Regions from separate parts of the Peribacillus sp. NPDC096622 genome, predicted to be linked through region 2. Evidence: riboswitches for the same ligand, from Rfam matches in the RefSeq annotation. Region 2 holds a riboswitch; each other region holds the start of a gene.
What was found. Region 2 has a riboswitch for preQ1 ahead of queF (preQ(1) synthase). Riboswitches for the same ligand answer to the same signal wherever they lie in the genome.
Positions count from the first base shown of each region.

Region 1 (5,097 bases), on a different contig from region 2:
TCTTATCGAAGGAAAAAGAAATTCAGCAGTTACTTCAATTCGATTCTAATAAAACATACGAAAAGCTAATCCAGTCCCTGACGGACCTAACTGACAACAAACTGAATCCTGCATCCATTTGGTCGATTTTTCTTTCTCTTCACGGATTCATAACTTTTTATATTAATTCTGAACTATCTTATCAAGATGTAAAAGGTTTAGCTTATTTTCATGTAAAAAATATCACCAAGAATATCATATAATTTTTTAAATATTATTGACCAATGGCCAATTAAACTTTGGAGGTTTTAAAATGGTGAAGAAATTCCTTCATATTGAAGGACTTATGGCACTTTTAGCGGTGCTTTACATCTATTCGTTATATGAATTCAGCTGGTGGATTTTCCTTTTGTTGATTTTATCTCCTGATGTTTCCATGCTGGCCTATCTGATCAATGATCGGATTGGAGCAAAGGTTTATAACTTATTCCATACTTATTTCCTGTCCATCTTCATGATTTTGTTAGCCATTTTTCTAAAGTTGGATGCAATGATGATGATTGGTTTAATATGGACCGCGCATATAGGAATGGACCGCTTATTTGGATATGGCCTTAAATACACATCATCCTTCAAAGCTACACACATGCAAAGGTTGTAATAAACTTAAAAGGCAGTGTGATTTAAACATCACACTGCCTTTACTTTACACGCCCCGCTTGTTACCCCATACATAGGTATGCAGCTGGGGCAGGACTTTCACATCATTCAATTCATCATCTGCTATCACTTTATCAATTAACTCTTCGTACTTCTTCAATAGGCCGCTGATCAGTTGACGATCATCCGCCGTCCTGCTGTCGTCATTGCCGACCTGCAGATAAAAAGGAATATCCGGGTAACGCCCATGTACATGTTTGGCATATTGATAGTCTTCCTCGTTAAAGACGACAATCTTCAATGAGACATGGTATTCAGGATTTCGATCGCCAAGGTTCGAGATGATTTGGTCAAGCACCGTAAAGTCCGTGTTCATTCCAGAGCTCGGCGGCTTAGGTGAAATAGTCAGTTCATCAATATCAAGAAGCCAATCCTGCCATCGGCTCCCTTGTGTTTCGACACCTATTTTCATTTTATTTTCATGTAAGATCGCTATCAAGCCGTTTAGGTTTTTCAGCAGAGCCGGGTTTCCGCCCGATATCGTCACGAAGGAAAAACCGGAACCCCCAATTCGCTTCAGCTCATCCCATATTTCTTCGGCAGTCATCTGGACGGTATCTTCCTTACCGGTGCCATCCCAAGTAAATGCGGAATCACACCAGGAACACGAATAATCGCAGCCGGCCGTCCGAACGAACATCGTTTTTTGACCAATGACCATTCCCTCTCCTTGGATGGTCGGACCGAAGATTTCCATAACCGGGAGTTTACTCACTTTCCATCCACTCCCGTCTGGCTTCGGCATAGCTTGTCGGCGTTTCGTACAGTCGAACGAATTCGACTCTAGCACCCTCATATTCTTTTAATGAAAGGGCTTCGGCCATTTTTTCATAAATCCAGACAACCATATTTTCAGCTGTTGTATTCATGAGCGGCAGGGTTTCATTCAAATAACGGTGATCCAGGTGAATTTCGATTTCATTTTTCCATATATCCTTGATGTCCCCAAAATCTATCATCAACCCGCGTGAATCTGTATACCCGCTCAATCCGAAAATGACCTTATACGTGTGGCCATGGAGGTTCTTGCATTTCCCTTCATAGTCATGCAGATGGTGCGCCGCGTCAAAGGTGAATTCCTTACTCACGAGGACCCTCTTGTTTGTATACTTCAATTGGCTGCGCTGAATATCTTCATCTATTTTTTGGAGTTTATCCACTATCGTAAAACCGTACATCATGAAAGCACCTTCCGTCTGCTTTCATAGTCATCCAGTCCTTTTTTCCGCAGATTACAAGCCGGACAATCTCCACAGCCATCGGAGATGATTCCGTTATAGCAAGTCAGGGTCTTTTCGCGGACAAAGTCGAACGCGCCAAGCTGGTCAGCAAGCTCCCATGTTTCCTCTTTATTAAGCCACATTAGCGGCGTATCAATCACGAATGACTGGTCCATGGACAAGTTCAAGGTCACATTCAACGATTTAATGAATACATCGCGGCAGTCTGGATATCCGCTGAAATCCGTTTCACAGACACCGGTGACAATATGTTTAGCGCCAATCTGACTCGCCAGCACTCCGGCAAACGAAAGGAACAGCAAATTCCTCCCTGGTACGAACGTCGACGGCAGCTCCCCTTCTTCTCCGTCCGCCACTGCGATATCACTTCTCGTCAATGCATTCGGTGCCAGTTGGTTCAGCAGCGACATGTCAAGGATATGATGGTTCACGCCCAATTCCTTTGCAATGTTTTGAGCGCATTCGATTTCCAAGCTATGCCGCTGATTATAATCGAACGTCACCGCTTCCACTTCCTCAAATCTCTCCAATGCCCAGAACAGGCACGTCGTACTGTCCTGACCTCCGCTAAACACAACCACTGCCTTTTCTTTCTTCTTCATTTCTATAAAACTCCTTTTTACGGAAAAAAACAGCACCCTAAGAATAGAGCACTGTTTCTCCTTAGTTTTTTTGAGAGGGTAGCTAGAACCTCTTCCGCCTTAACGCGGAATATTATATTTTTCCAAGTCAATAGTAACTTGAAAATGATTAGAAATCAAGATGTTTATATAAAGTGAACATTAGACCTGATGGAAAATTTGGTTAACTTTTCATTGCTTAAAAATACCATTGAATATCCGATAAAAAAGAGTGAATAAAATATCGATAAAGGGGTCCATTAATTTGAAAAGCATTAAAGCAAAGGTATTGGTGGCATTTTCACTCATCATATCCTTATGTGTCATCTTAGGAGCATTCAACATTTATAGCAGCAACAAGTCACTGGTTTATTCCCAGGGTATCATCGAAAGGGAACTTCCGCTTCTTATCCAAGACGAAAAGCTGCTATATAATCTAGCACAAAGAACCGCATTCGCCCGAGCCTATATTTTATATGGCGACGAGAGTTATAAAGAAAGGTTCTTACAATATACTGAAGAAAGCCAGGTCATCCAGGAGGAACTCCTAGCCTTAAGCGATTCTGATAAAGCAAAGGGATTGATCGAGAAAAGCGTGGATTGGAGGACGATGATTGTAGAGCGGGTATTTACGCAATATGAAAAAGGAAATGAAGAACGCGCTAAAGAAATACTCAAAAATGAAGTGGCGCCAATCAGCAATGAAGTAATGGAGGGTTTCAAGGAGCTTGCTTCAAAACGCGAGGAATTGATTGTCGCTTCAGGTGAAACCGTAATCGAAAGCGGGAAATCGGTCAAGACGACAAGTATCATCATGTCCATTGCGGCTGTCCTTATCGGCCTTGTGCTGGCGCTTGTTACTGCTAACCTCATTACCACCCCTCTCCTTAAAATCAGGGACAGGATGAAAATGGTGGCTGACGGAGAACTGAATCATGAGCCCCTGGAGCAAAAGTCATATGATGAACTGGGCGAATTAACGGTCTCCGCCAACCAAATGCAGCAAAACCTTCGTGATACGATTGAAAAAATGCTCGTTGTTTCGCAATCCGTTTCCAACCAAAGCGAGGAGCTGACTCAATCAGCAAATGAAGTGCGGCAGGGCAGCAAGCAAATAGCGACTACAATGTATGAACTTTCCGAAGGTTCGGAGTCACAAGCCAACCGGGCAGCTGAAATGGTTCGCATGATGGATGATTTCACCGGCAGGATCGATTTGGCCCACCTAGAAGGAGTGGATGTAGCTAAAAGTTCAACCGAAATCCTTTCCTTGACCAAGGAGGGCACCGCTTTAATGCGCAGTTCGGTCCAACAGATGCAAAGTATTGATGTGATTGTCAAAAGTGCCGTAGAGCAAGTGAAAGGGCTCGATTCTCAATCACAGCAAATTTCGCAGCTTGTGCAGGTCATCAAGGATATATCCAATCAAACCAATCTATTGGCGCTGAATGCAGCCATAGAAGCCGCTCGTGCTGGTGAACATGGCAAGGGCTTTGCCGTCGTCGCCGATGAAGTGCGGAAACTCGCTGAAGAGGTCACACACTCCGTCGGGGATATCACCAATATTGTCTCCGCCATTCAAACGCGTTCAAAAACAGTCGTCCACTCCCTGGAAGATGGTTATACACAAGTTGATGAAGGCACGAAACAGATCACGCTCACTGGCCGAACCTTTGAAACAATCAATCACTCTGTCGGGAATGTAGAAATGAAAATACAGCAAATTACAGAAGAATTGAACTATATCTTCACAAATAGTAAAAAAATCAATCAGGCTATCGAAGATATCGCAGCCGTTTCTGAAGAGTCTGCGGCAGGAATCGAACAAGTCTCCGCCTCCGCCCAGCAATCCAGCTCTTCGATGGATGAAATCACGAATCATGCCAGTGAACTTGCATCTTCGGCGGAATTGCTGACTGAACAGGTTAAGAAGTTCCAATTATGACATTAGCAATTTCCCGATACGTGAATGCGGGAAATTGCTTTTTTTCTCCTAAAGGGTTGTTTCATTTTCGTATATTCGGGTAATAAATAACTATACACAATAATGAAGCATTAAAAAGAAAATCTATTAAAAGCGGCTGGAATTGATAATTTTCCTTTGTTTTCAGAATATTTAGTGTATAATGAATATAATTAAAGGAATATTTTAACTAAAGTAATGAATACTTCCAATACCAACAAATCCTTACCTTTCCTTTCAACACCATGCATGGGCCCATATGCTCAGTAAATATCGATTGCATGCATTCTCTCGAATCAAACCATTCACAACTTTATTCACACAAGAACATAATTTTCACTCCAAATTTGTAAAAAAAGGTTAAAATCAACCAATGATATGTTACTATTAAACTAAGACCTTTTAACCCCATAAGGAGGAATTCATATGAAACGTTTTTTCAAATTCATCGCAGATTTTAACGAAAGAAAAGCACTGGAACGGGAAACCGAAGAATTCTTTCGCAAAGAATACGAAAATTATATGAAGATGAATCCTGACAATCAAGGAAAAAGAAGGAGATTAGCTCCTAGAC
Region 1 covers NZ_JBIWES010000001.1:645,206-650,302, forward strand. The annotation lists gene ACIQYG_RS03095 (TetR/AcrR family transcriptional regulator) at 1-242, shown strand, start outside; gene ACIQYG_RS03100 (DUF4260 domain-containing protein) at 293-640, shown strand; gene queE (7-carboxy-7-deazaguanine synthase QueE) at 686-1,414, opposite strand; gene queD (6-carboxytetrahydropterin synthase QueD) at 1,407-1,877, opposite strand; gene queC (7-cyano-7-deazaguanine synthase QueC) at 1,877-2,542, opposite strand; PreQ1 riboswitch class I at 2,598-2,640, opposite strand; gene ACIQYG_RS03120 (methyl-accepting chemotaxis protein) at 2,826-4,505, shown strand; gene ACIQYG_RS03125 (hypothetical protein) at 4,950-5,097, shown strand, end outside.
Region 1: it holds a riboswitch for preQ1, as region 2 does, so the genes downstream of both, queC (7-cyano-7-deazaguanine synthase QueC) here and queF (preQ(1) synthase) in region 2, are expected to answer to the same signal.

Region 2 (5,097 bases):
CCACGGGGCCAAGTTATGGGATTTGCCTTTTCACTAGTCCTGACTTTGGTCGCACTATCAGTTATTATGTTTGATCTCTCACTGAAAATGGCTATGATCATCCTTCTTGTTACAGCTTTCATGCAAGCTGCACTTCAATTAGTTATGTTCATGCACGCAGGTGAGTCTGAAGATAAAGCATCGATTTATACAAACGTTTATTACGGATTGTTCGTTGCATTGGTTACAATTTTCGGTACAATGCTAACAATGATTTGGGGATATCAATAATCGATTCCGGAAAAGCTGGGCGTCTTGATGACGCCCAGTTTTTTTGTATTTTAATTCTTATACTTGTCTATCCATTTCATTCATGGAAGTTTGTTAAGTAGGTTGTGGCTGAAATCATATTGTTTAGTATAACCATTTCATGAAATTATATTTATAATCGGGAAATTCTCACTTTAGAAGCGTGCCCGTGCATTTAAGTGCAATGTTCTACTAAAGTCTAAACGTTAATAGAACGGACACATCTTCTAAGAAAAACTGTCAGCCCTTTTGATATAATGAGCCATGTAAGAATTAATTTATAAATGTAGCGGAGATGATGAATTGACATTGCCGGTTTTGATTTTGACAATTATCTTAAGTTTGTTAAAAATATTGGTTTCCTGTCTTCCAACAGATGCAGTTAATTGGATTATCAGCAAATTTAAAATACACTCAGAAATTATTGATGGGAATGCAATCGTAACCTTTGACGGGAAACATTTGGAAGGTGAAGAAAAAATTCAAGTTATTAATTATTTTAATAACGCTAGATTTTTGAAGAAAAATCATATATTCCCAGGGAACGAGCAATTGTTTTTACATCCAGAGAACAGTGGGACTCCATTAGTCATTGATACTAAAAGAGGCAAAAAGGATGTTAGGTTATTAATTTTTATTTACAACGATCGCGTGGATGTAGTTAAACTGTACAAGAAGAAGGTCATTTCTTATAGTCTGTTTTCCGATAGCCTCCAAGAACGTACCATGCCATTAATAAGAAATTTAGTTTAAAAGAACATTAAAAAGACGGTCCATAAAAAGACCGTCTTTTTTTATAAGTCTTTTAATATATAATCCCATTTCAATTAGATATTTTTTTCATTATAAAAATTCTAGTATACAAACTGACATCTTAATTTTAGTGTCTTTTGAAAAAAACAATTAAAAATGTTTTTTAAGTAGGAGGGAATTGCTGCAAGAGGGTCTTTAATAGTGCATATGAAAAGTATTTTGGATAGTATTTAAGGTAATAAAAAAGCAGGTATCTATTACGATGCCTGCTTTTTTATGCTTTCCATTGTTTTTCAACTTGATGAAGGGCTTGTTGTAAAATTACTTCATGATCAGTACCCGGTTTAGTAAGGACGTTAGTTTGATAAGATTTTCCTTGGAAATCAACTGTTACTGTAACTTTTACCATTATGCATCTTTCCTTTCCTAATTCAGAATTAAATGAGGGGTTGTACCTATTTCTTTTATACCCATGGCAGAAGGATAATCAAACATTTCAAAAGCAGTAAAATTTGAAAGAATTAATATTCAAAATTATCTGATATTTTCAGGGAGGTGTCAACACTTTTTTTTTGACCTACCCTATTTTCCGGTTAAACAAAAAACGACCTGGCTTGTATACTGACAGCCAGGTTGTTTTATTAAACGAACTATATTCATATTTTAGTTAAAATAATACCGATTAATGCTGCAAGGACACCGGCAATTTGATAGGTTTTTAGTTTTTCCTTGAATATATAACATCCAGCGAATACGACAACCAAACAGTTCAGGCTGACGACAGGGAAAATGATGCTTGCGATCCCGGTGTTCAACGCAAAGAAATAACATCCATAGCCTATCATGCTTAAAAACCCTACTAAGGAACCGATTTTGACTTCCGTTAGCTTTATTTTTTCTTTTTTAAAGGCTAGAGCCGAAAGAAGATAAAGCATTCCGCCTCCATACATTGATACAAGGATATCAAGGGAGTTTAAATGAAGACGTGTTGATGTCGTCATAAGAATGCCGAGCACACCAAAAGATAAGATGGAGAGTAATGTGTGCATCATCCAAGGGACATATTGATGATTACCTTTTGCGTTAGGTGTATATTGGATGACTAATGTAGCGATAAACATGCAGACGATTCCACTCCACTGCAAGGAAGAAATATGTTCGTGGAAAATTAAAGCTGCACAGAGAATGGGGAATATTGCATTCGCTGCGATTAATGGAGATGTCAAGCTTGCCGGCCCTTTTTCAAAGGCGCTTGCCATCTGGATGTTACCATTAGCGTTCAGTACCCCAATAGCTGCCCCAAGCATGATGGATAGCCAGTTCAGCTGCAAACCTTCCGTGAATACTCCATAAAAAATGGACAAAATAAAAGCTGAAAAATAAAAGAAAAATTGGATATGTATCTTGGAATAGCCTTTTCCGCTGCTCCATTTAAAAATGCTGTTATTGATTCCGAAACATAAACTCGTGATGAGTGCTGCAAAAATCCACATTGACTTAATCTCTTCCTTCATGTAGGATAAACTTCTTCTACATTTTAAGCTGAATGCCTTCAGGAATCAAACCAAATTTAAAATGTATGATTGACAGATTAGATTTTTTTTTCTATATTAACTATGACAATTTTAAAATATTTCCCGATAAACGGGAGAGGTTCATAGCATCACCCTCTTAAAAAAACTATGGCTTTGATATTTTTCGCGAATCAACCATATCTTTGAGGAGATATGGTTTTTGTTATATAGAGGCCCATTTTATGAATCTCCCTGAAACGTGGGATTAGGAGGACTTTTCATGTCTGGAAGAAAAGAAGAAGAATTAAAAAAAGATATTACACTGCTTGGGAATCAAGGAACAAAATATACATTCGATTATGCTCCTGAAATCCTTGAGTCATTCGATAACAAGCATCCGAACCGGGATTACTTCGTCAAATTCAATTGCCCGGAATTCACTAGCTTATGTCCGATCACGGGCCAGCCGGACTTTGCTACCATTTACATCAGCTATATTCCCAGTGTGAAAATGGTGGAAAGCAAGTCTTTGAAACTTTATTTATTCAGCTTCCGCAATCATGGTGATTTCCATGAAGATTGCATGAACATCATCATGAATGATTTAATCGAATTGATGGATCCTAAATATATTGAAGTCTGGGGCAAGTTTACACCTAGGGGCGGAATTTCCATCGACCCTTACACGAATTATGGGAAACCAGGTACGAAGTATGAGGAAATGGCGAATTACCGCTTGATGAATCATGACTTATACCCGGAAACCGTGGATAATCGCTAAAGAATGGGAGAGACAATCGGCATATGCCCGTTGTCTTTTTTTAATTTTTAGCTAATCTCGATCAGTGGTTCTGTTGTTTTGTCTTTTTTAAAAAGACAAATGTCCTCCTATAATGGAATTTTCACTTGATTGTTTCGAGAAAAAGCGTAATAATAGGGAGAGTTAATTTTGACAGAATATTTACGAAAATAGGGGATGTCGAGATGAAAGTTGCAAAGTTTGGTGGAAGTTCACTTGCGTCAGGTGAACAGTTGAGGAAGGTATTCGAAATTGTTGTTTCTGATCCGGAGAGGAAGATTGTGGTCGTTTCGGCTCCGGGAAAACGCAATTCCGATGATATAAAGGTGACGGATTTATTGATTGAAGCTGCGGAACAGCAGCTGCGCGGGGATAACGGTGAGCATTTGATAGAAGATGTCGTATCCCGCTATGCGAGCATTGCTGAAGAGTTGGATATATCCGAGAGTGTCATCACAGGGATTCATGAAAATTTAATGGCACTGCTGCATGCAGACCAAACTAACCCGAAGCGCTATGTGGATGCCTTGAAGGCCAGTGGCGAGGATAATAATGCGAAGCTGGTCGCAGGTTATTTCCAAAGCCTTGGAGTAGAGGCACAGTATATAAATCCAAAGAAGGCCGGCTTGATCGTAACGGATGAAGGTGGATTTACCAAGGTGCTGCCAGAGTCTTATGATCGGTTATATGCTCTGCGAGATGAGCCGGGAATCGTTGTATTCCCAGGGTTCTTCGGATATACGTTAGATGGTGATGTGTTAACCTTCTCGAGAAGCGGTTCCGATATTACGGGTTCGATTCTTGCGAATGGGGTCAAAGCTGATTTGTATGAGAACTTTACGGACGTGGATGCCGTTTATGCGGTGAATCCAAATGTGGTTTCCAATCCGAAGGGAATCCGGGAACTAACCTATCGTGAGATGCGTGAGCTTTCTTATGCAGGTTTCTCGGTATTTCATGATGAGGCGCTGATTCCTGCATTCCGTGCGGGAATACCTGTCCATATCCAGAATACGAACAATCCGGCGGCACAAGGGACTCGCATTGTGAATACACGGGATAATACGAACGGGCCGGTTATTGGGATTGCAAGTGATAAAGGATTTTGCAGTATTTACATTAGCAAATATTTGATGAACCGGGAAGTTGGTTTTGGCCGGAAACTGCTGCACATCCTCGAAGATTATGGAGTTTCATATGAGCATATTCCATCAGGCATCGATGATGTGACGCTTATTCTAAGGCAAGACCAGATGAAAGGGGATGCCGAGAAGAAAATCATTTCCCGAATCAAGAAAGAGCTTCATGCCGATGAAGTGAATGTGGAGCATGATCTTGCCTTGATCATGGTTGTAGGGGAAGGAATGCGCCATAATGTCGGTACAACGGCAAGAGCGTCAAAAGCCTTGGCCGAAGCAAAGGTGAATATTGAGATGATCAACCAAGGCTCTTCGGAGGTAAGCATGATGTTCGGTGTGAAAGGGCACAACGAAGAGACGGCAATTCAGGCATTATATCACGAGTTCTTTTAAGTATGAGCGTTTAGGGGCCTCCTTGAAAAGGGAGGTTTTTTGGTTATGGATTTTCCCGCCATTAACATGTGTTTTCCATGATTGTGGGAAACGGTGGATTTTCATGGAGTTAAATTGGAGTGAATAAAAGACGCGCCGAGGGTTCAGCGCGTCAGGTTCAGTTCAGTACCCATTTGTCCTTTAAGAATAATATCCTTGAGACAGCAAAGAA
Region 2 covers NZ_JBIWES010000006.1:117,780-122,876, forward strand. The annotation lists gene qoxD (cytochrome aa3 quinol oxidase subunit IV) at 1-270, shown strand, start outside; gene ACIQYG_RS13280 (YfmQ family protein) at 592-1,041, shown strand; gene ACIQYG_RS13285 (BA3454 family stress response protein) at 1,316-1,450, opposite strand; gene ACIQYG_RS13290 (DMT family transporter) at 1,698-2,555, opposite strand; PreQ1 riboswitch class I at 2,686-2,731, shown strand; gene queF (preQ(1) synthase) at 2,836-3,336, shown strand; gene ACIQYG_RS13300 (aspartate kinase) at 3,540-4,886, shown strand; gene ACIQYG_RS13305 (ABC transporter permease) at 5,044-5,097, opposite strand, start outside.

Region 3 (5,097 bases), on a different contig from region 2:
GCAGTTATTGATAGTTTTGGATAGTATCTATGGGAAACACATTGTAGAGGGAGTTCTTGAAGAGCTGATAGTAAGCAAACCTGTCCAAAGGTTGAAGGGGATACATCAAGGCGGGGCAAGTTATTTAGTTAATGAGAAGTGGGATGTCACACGATTTGACCATTCAATTGGTGTGATGCTTTTAATAAAAGCGCTTGGGGGTTCATTAGAGGAACAAATCGCTGGCTTGCTGCATGACATATCCCACACTGCATTTTCACATGTTATTGATTTCGTTCTGGATTGTAAGGATGAAGATTATCATGAAAAGATATATGATCAAGTCATTATGGAATCCGAAATCCCATTTATACTGAAGGAATATGGATATGATTGTAACGTCATTTTTCAATCAAAATGGGAATTGCTTGAACAGCCAGCACCTGAGTTATGTGCTGATCGGGTAGATTATACTCTCAGGGATATGTATCAATATGGACATATCACACTGGAATCCGTTCATGAATTTCTAAACCATGTAATTAATATAAATGGAAGGATGTATCTGGATAATATTGAATCGGCGGAATGGTTTGTGAAAACGTATTACAGCGAAGTTATTGATTTTTTCATGAATCCACTAAATATATATGGCTATGATGTCTTGGCAAAGACCTTAAAATTGGCTTTAACTAAAAAACTGATCAGCCTTGATGACCTACTCGGTACAGATGAAGAAGTCATGTCCTTGTTAAGCTCCACTGAAGACCATGAAGTGCAAAACCTGGTAAAACGGATCCATGGTAACGTAAAGGTGAAAGAAGATCAAATGGAATACGATATACATCTTAAAAATAAAATGCGCCTGATGGATCCTTCCGTCATTCAAGGAACCCAATCAGTAAGAGCATCCAGTTTATCTGAAAAAGTCAAGAAAATGGGAATTGAAGCCTATAAAAAAGCTTCGAAGGGCATATATCTAAAAGTGATTTCCGATTGAATTTCATGTCAAAGATTCATCGAAAGATCTAAGTCTCCTCCAGTATAAAAATTTAGTTGATTTTTATAGACAATCGGCATCTAGAAGGCGATTGATTAACGGGTGCCTTATCAAAAGGACACAAAATCCGAACCAGCACCCTTTAATAATTAAAAAACTAATGATGCTCTCAAAGTAGTAACACCATTTTCTAAATAACCCTTTAAACAGGTTAATGTATATACCCAACCTTCTTTTTGTCCGATCATTTTGTTAATTATTTCAGGGTCGTCTTCACTCAATCCAGATTCGTTTACTTCAATGATTGTACTCGTTTTATCCAACTCTTTTAGTGTAATTGTAACGACCGTTTCTTGATCATTTCCGCCCCACGTAAACACGATTTTCCTATTTTCCTCTACTTCCAATACATGAATGACCACTTCAGCATCGTATTCGTTATATCTCAATGTTGGCGTCCGGCCTTGTTCCCATCTTTCCGAACTCGATGAGAACCAGAAATTCCCGATTTTTTCAGGATTCACAATGGCTTCAAACACTTCACTCGTTGGCTTGACGATCTTGAATTTCGTGATTATTTGGGTATCCATACTAACTCAACTCTCTTTCAATGTGTTTTTTATAGTTTCCGTTTAATTATCCCAGTCTACTGATATGGGCGGCAGGGTCCGTCCCGTTTCAAACAAGCTCTTCAAGTTACTTAGAATGGCTGGCCATCCATTATTCAAGCCTTCAAAGGTATTGTCATCGTTTACGAAATCTGTCTCCAAAAGCTCCTCATGCCTAAGCGTTAACTTCACAGTTGAATCGTCCATTTTCTGTAATTCAAAAGTGACCCGTGTAGGCTGCTCGCGAGGTGTTTCGTCTCCTGCCATGATCCATGTAAACGAGAGGAGGTGCAGCGGCTCGCATTTAAGTACATTCCCATGATCAGTAATCCGCCCATCTTCCAGCAAATATTTAACGGCTGACCCTTCCTGCCAGTCAGACTGTACTTGCAATCCGAAGTGGTATTTCTTCGTGACTTCACCACTCGTCAAGGCTTCCCAAAGCTTCCCTGGTGTGGTTGCGATATAAATAGGATAGACAAATGTAGTTTTTTTCATCATTCTTTTTCCCCCTCGCCAAATAAGGTACATGACTCTATCTTTGATTTTCGGCTTTCATATACAGCCGGTCAAGCAGTTTTATGCGACAGAAATCGGCAAAAGGGGGGACAGGGCCATTGAAGTAAATGGCTAAATCAATAGGTATCCGCGCATACATACTAAAATCGACGGTATGGAAACTTCTTGATTTCCAATCGCTTTCAAGCTACGATGAATAAGGAAAATGATAATCCGCCCGGGCGGAAGAGGTTCTAGCTACCCTCTCAAAAAAACTAAGGAGAACAGGGCTCTTTCTTAGGGTGCTGTTTTTTCTGTATAAGGAGAATTAAGAAATGTTAAGAATTTTATTGTATTTAGTATCCATCATCACGGCGAATGTGGTTACAGCAGCTTTTGCGCCATTACATTTTGGCATGTTCATCATCCCGATGGGTACACTGCTCATCGGGGGAACCTTCATCTTCCGAGATCTGGTCCAGAATAAATTCGGCCGCGCGAAGACCTATATATGCATCGTCACTGCACTTATTTTATCTGCATGTGTATCATTTTTATTAGGGGATACGTTACTGATTGTGTTTGCTTCCGCATTATCCTTCGTGGTCGCAGAAACAGCGGATACGGAAATTTATACCCGTTTAAAGCTCCCTATGAGTTGGAGGGTGTTTTACAGCGGGATCGTTGGAGGATTTTTCGATTCGGTGATATTTGTCGTGGTTGGCCTAAGTCCTCTGGGTGCCAATATATTGCCATGGGAAGCAGTACCCGCTGCGGTCATCGGCCAAATCATCGTTAAAACTATCATTCAGTCCATTGGTGCCGTATTGTTGGGAAGAATCAACGTAGAACTGGAGAAACGTTTAGTCTCCAGTTAAATGCCAGGAGGGATGCACTCGATGGATGGAACCAAAAAAGAAGAAGATAAATGCTATTGCCTCGAGGCCTTTCGTGAAAAATATGGCCCGCATGTTCAAGGGGAATGCATGAAGCTCTCCTGCGCCAATTATCGCAAGCATAAAGGAATAGACAAAAAAGGACCAAATTAGGTCCTTTTTTTGCTTGATTGAAGTAATTCACTTGTTAACCTGCGAATTAACGAGTGTAGCGCGAATTCATGAGTGCCGTACGAATTCACGAGTAAAAGTGCAAAACTCACGAGTAAACGGTGCAAATTCACGAGTAAAAGTGCAAAACTCACGAGTAAACAGCCCAAATTCACGAGTGAAAGTGTAAAACTCACGAGTAAACAGTGTCGAAATCATGATTGCAGTACGAATTTTACGTTTAAACAGTGCGAAATTAAGTGTGCAGCACGCTTTTACGAGTAAAACAGCAAAAAAGCTTCCTGCGCCGTTCCATTAATGGGTGCAGGAAGCTTTTTTATTTGGTTTAGAATTGCTCTGCGCTTTTCCGAACTAACTTTTCCAGGAAGAAAAAGCATTCGCGTTTCCGCTCAAGTTCGGTTTGGCCATTTTCGGTGACATGATAATATTTCCTGCGGCCTGATTCGGACTCTTTCCAATGGCCTTTTATGAATTCTTTACTTTCTAATCGTTTAAGGGCGGGGTAGAGGGTGCCTTCGCCTATTTCATATTTGCCCATGCTCATTTGCTTCAAGATCTTCGTGATTTCATAGCCGTATAGGTTTTTTTGTGAAAGAAGTGAGAGCAAAAGGAGGTCAATGCTTCCCTTCATTAATTCTTTATCCAAATAAAATCTCCTCCTTTTCATTTTTAAAGTGTAATACGTTGTACATCGTATCACAAGGTGCATTTTACTTTTCTTTAAAAAAATGGTTAAATGACGATTGCTAAATTAATTTAATCATAGTAAAATGTGCTTCGGAACGGATGAGTTGTGAAGAGTGTGGTAAGTATACTATATACATGATTTAATTGTTTTAATGAAAATTCGGAATAGGATAGAAGAATCCCTACTCAAGGGGTATTAATTGATTTTTTTTCGAAAATCATTTAGATTCTATTTATCATCAAGAGCAAAGAAAGAAGGTCCTAGATAGATGAAAGTGAAAGCACCTGAGTCATTCACATTTATAGGTGGAAAGAGAGCAGTTCTTCTGCTTCACGGGTTTACCGGAAGTACAGGAGATATGAAGAAATTAGGGAAATACTTGAATGATCTCGACTATACTTGCCACGGACCTCTTTATAGAGGGCACGGAGTATCAGCAGAGGAACTTGCTAAAACAGGTCCAAAGGAATGGTGGGAAGATGTAGTTAATGGCTATAATTTCCTTAAAGAAGAAGGTTATAAGGAAATTGCAGTTGTAGGAATTTCTTTAGGAGGAGTTTTCTCATTAAAAGTGGGAATTGAATTGCCTGTAAAAGGTGTAGTTTCAATGTGTGCTCCGACGCAAGGAAAAAGTATCGATCGGCAAAAGAACCGCTTGCTCAATTATGCACAGGCTTATAAGAAGTTTGAGGGCAAAGATGCAGATCAAATTGCTGCAGAAGTGAAGCTGCTTGAAGAAGAGCCTATGCCTCAACTAAAAGATGTGTTGAACATTATAAATGAGACAGGTGAAAATTTAGATTTAATCACATCACCAACTCTTGTTCTGCAAGGGCGTTTGGATGATCCCGACTATACGGAGAGTGCTACAGCGATTTTCAATGAAGTCGATACGCAGCATAAACACTTGATATGGTATGAAAAATCGGGCCATATTATCACATTGGGCAAGGAACGTGAACAGGTGTATGAAGATGTGTATAAGTTCTTAAATACACTGAATTGGTCGGAGTAATAAGTGATATATTTGATCCCCTTTAAGTTGAACGTGCAAAAAGCCTACATTCATATGTAGGCTTTAACACTATACTTGAGGGGATTTTATTTTGGCTGAAAATCTATTTGTAGAAAAAGACCTTTAAGGTATCGTTATTATCAAGAGTTGCCAATAAAATATCGTTCACTTCGGCATTAAATGTTATTTTGATTCTGTTTTTCAGCCATACTTCGTCTTTACCACCCCGATTCAATTCTTTA
Region 3 covers NZ_JBIWES010000001.1:639,056-644,152, reverse strand. The annotation lists gene ACIQYG_RS03085 (HD domain-containing protein) at 8-979, shown strand; gene ACIQYG_RS03080 (SRPBCC family protein) at 1,129-1,569, opposite strand; gene ACIQYG_RS03075 (SRPBCC family protein) at 1,612-2,088, opposite strand; PreQ1 riboswitch class I at 2,328-2,370, shown strand; gene ACIQYG_RS03070 (VUT family protein) at 2,421-2,963, shown strand; gene ACIQYG_RS03065 (hypothetical protein) at 2,985-3,134, shown strand; gene ACIQYG_RS03060 (PadR family transcriptional regulator) at 3,478-3,798, opposite strand; gene ACIQYG_RS03055 (alpha/beta hydrolase) at 4,109-4,855, shown strand; gene ACIQYG_RS03050 (DUF421 domain-containing protein) at 4,959-5,097, opposite strand, start outside.
Region 3: it holds a riboswitch for preQ1, as region 2 does, so the genes downstream of both, ACIQYG_RS03070 (VUT family protein) here and queF (preQ(1) synthase) in region 2, are expected to answer to the same signal.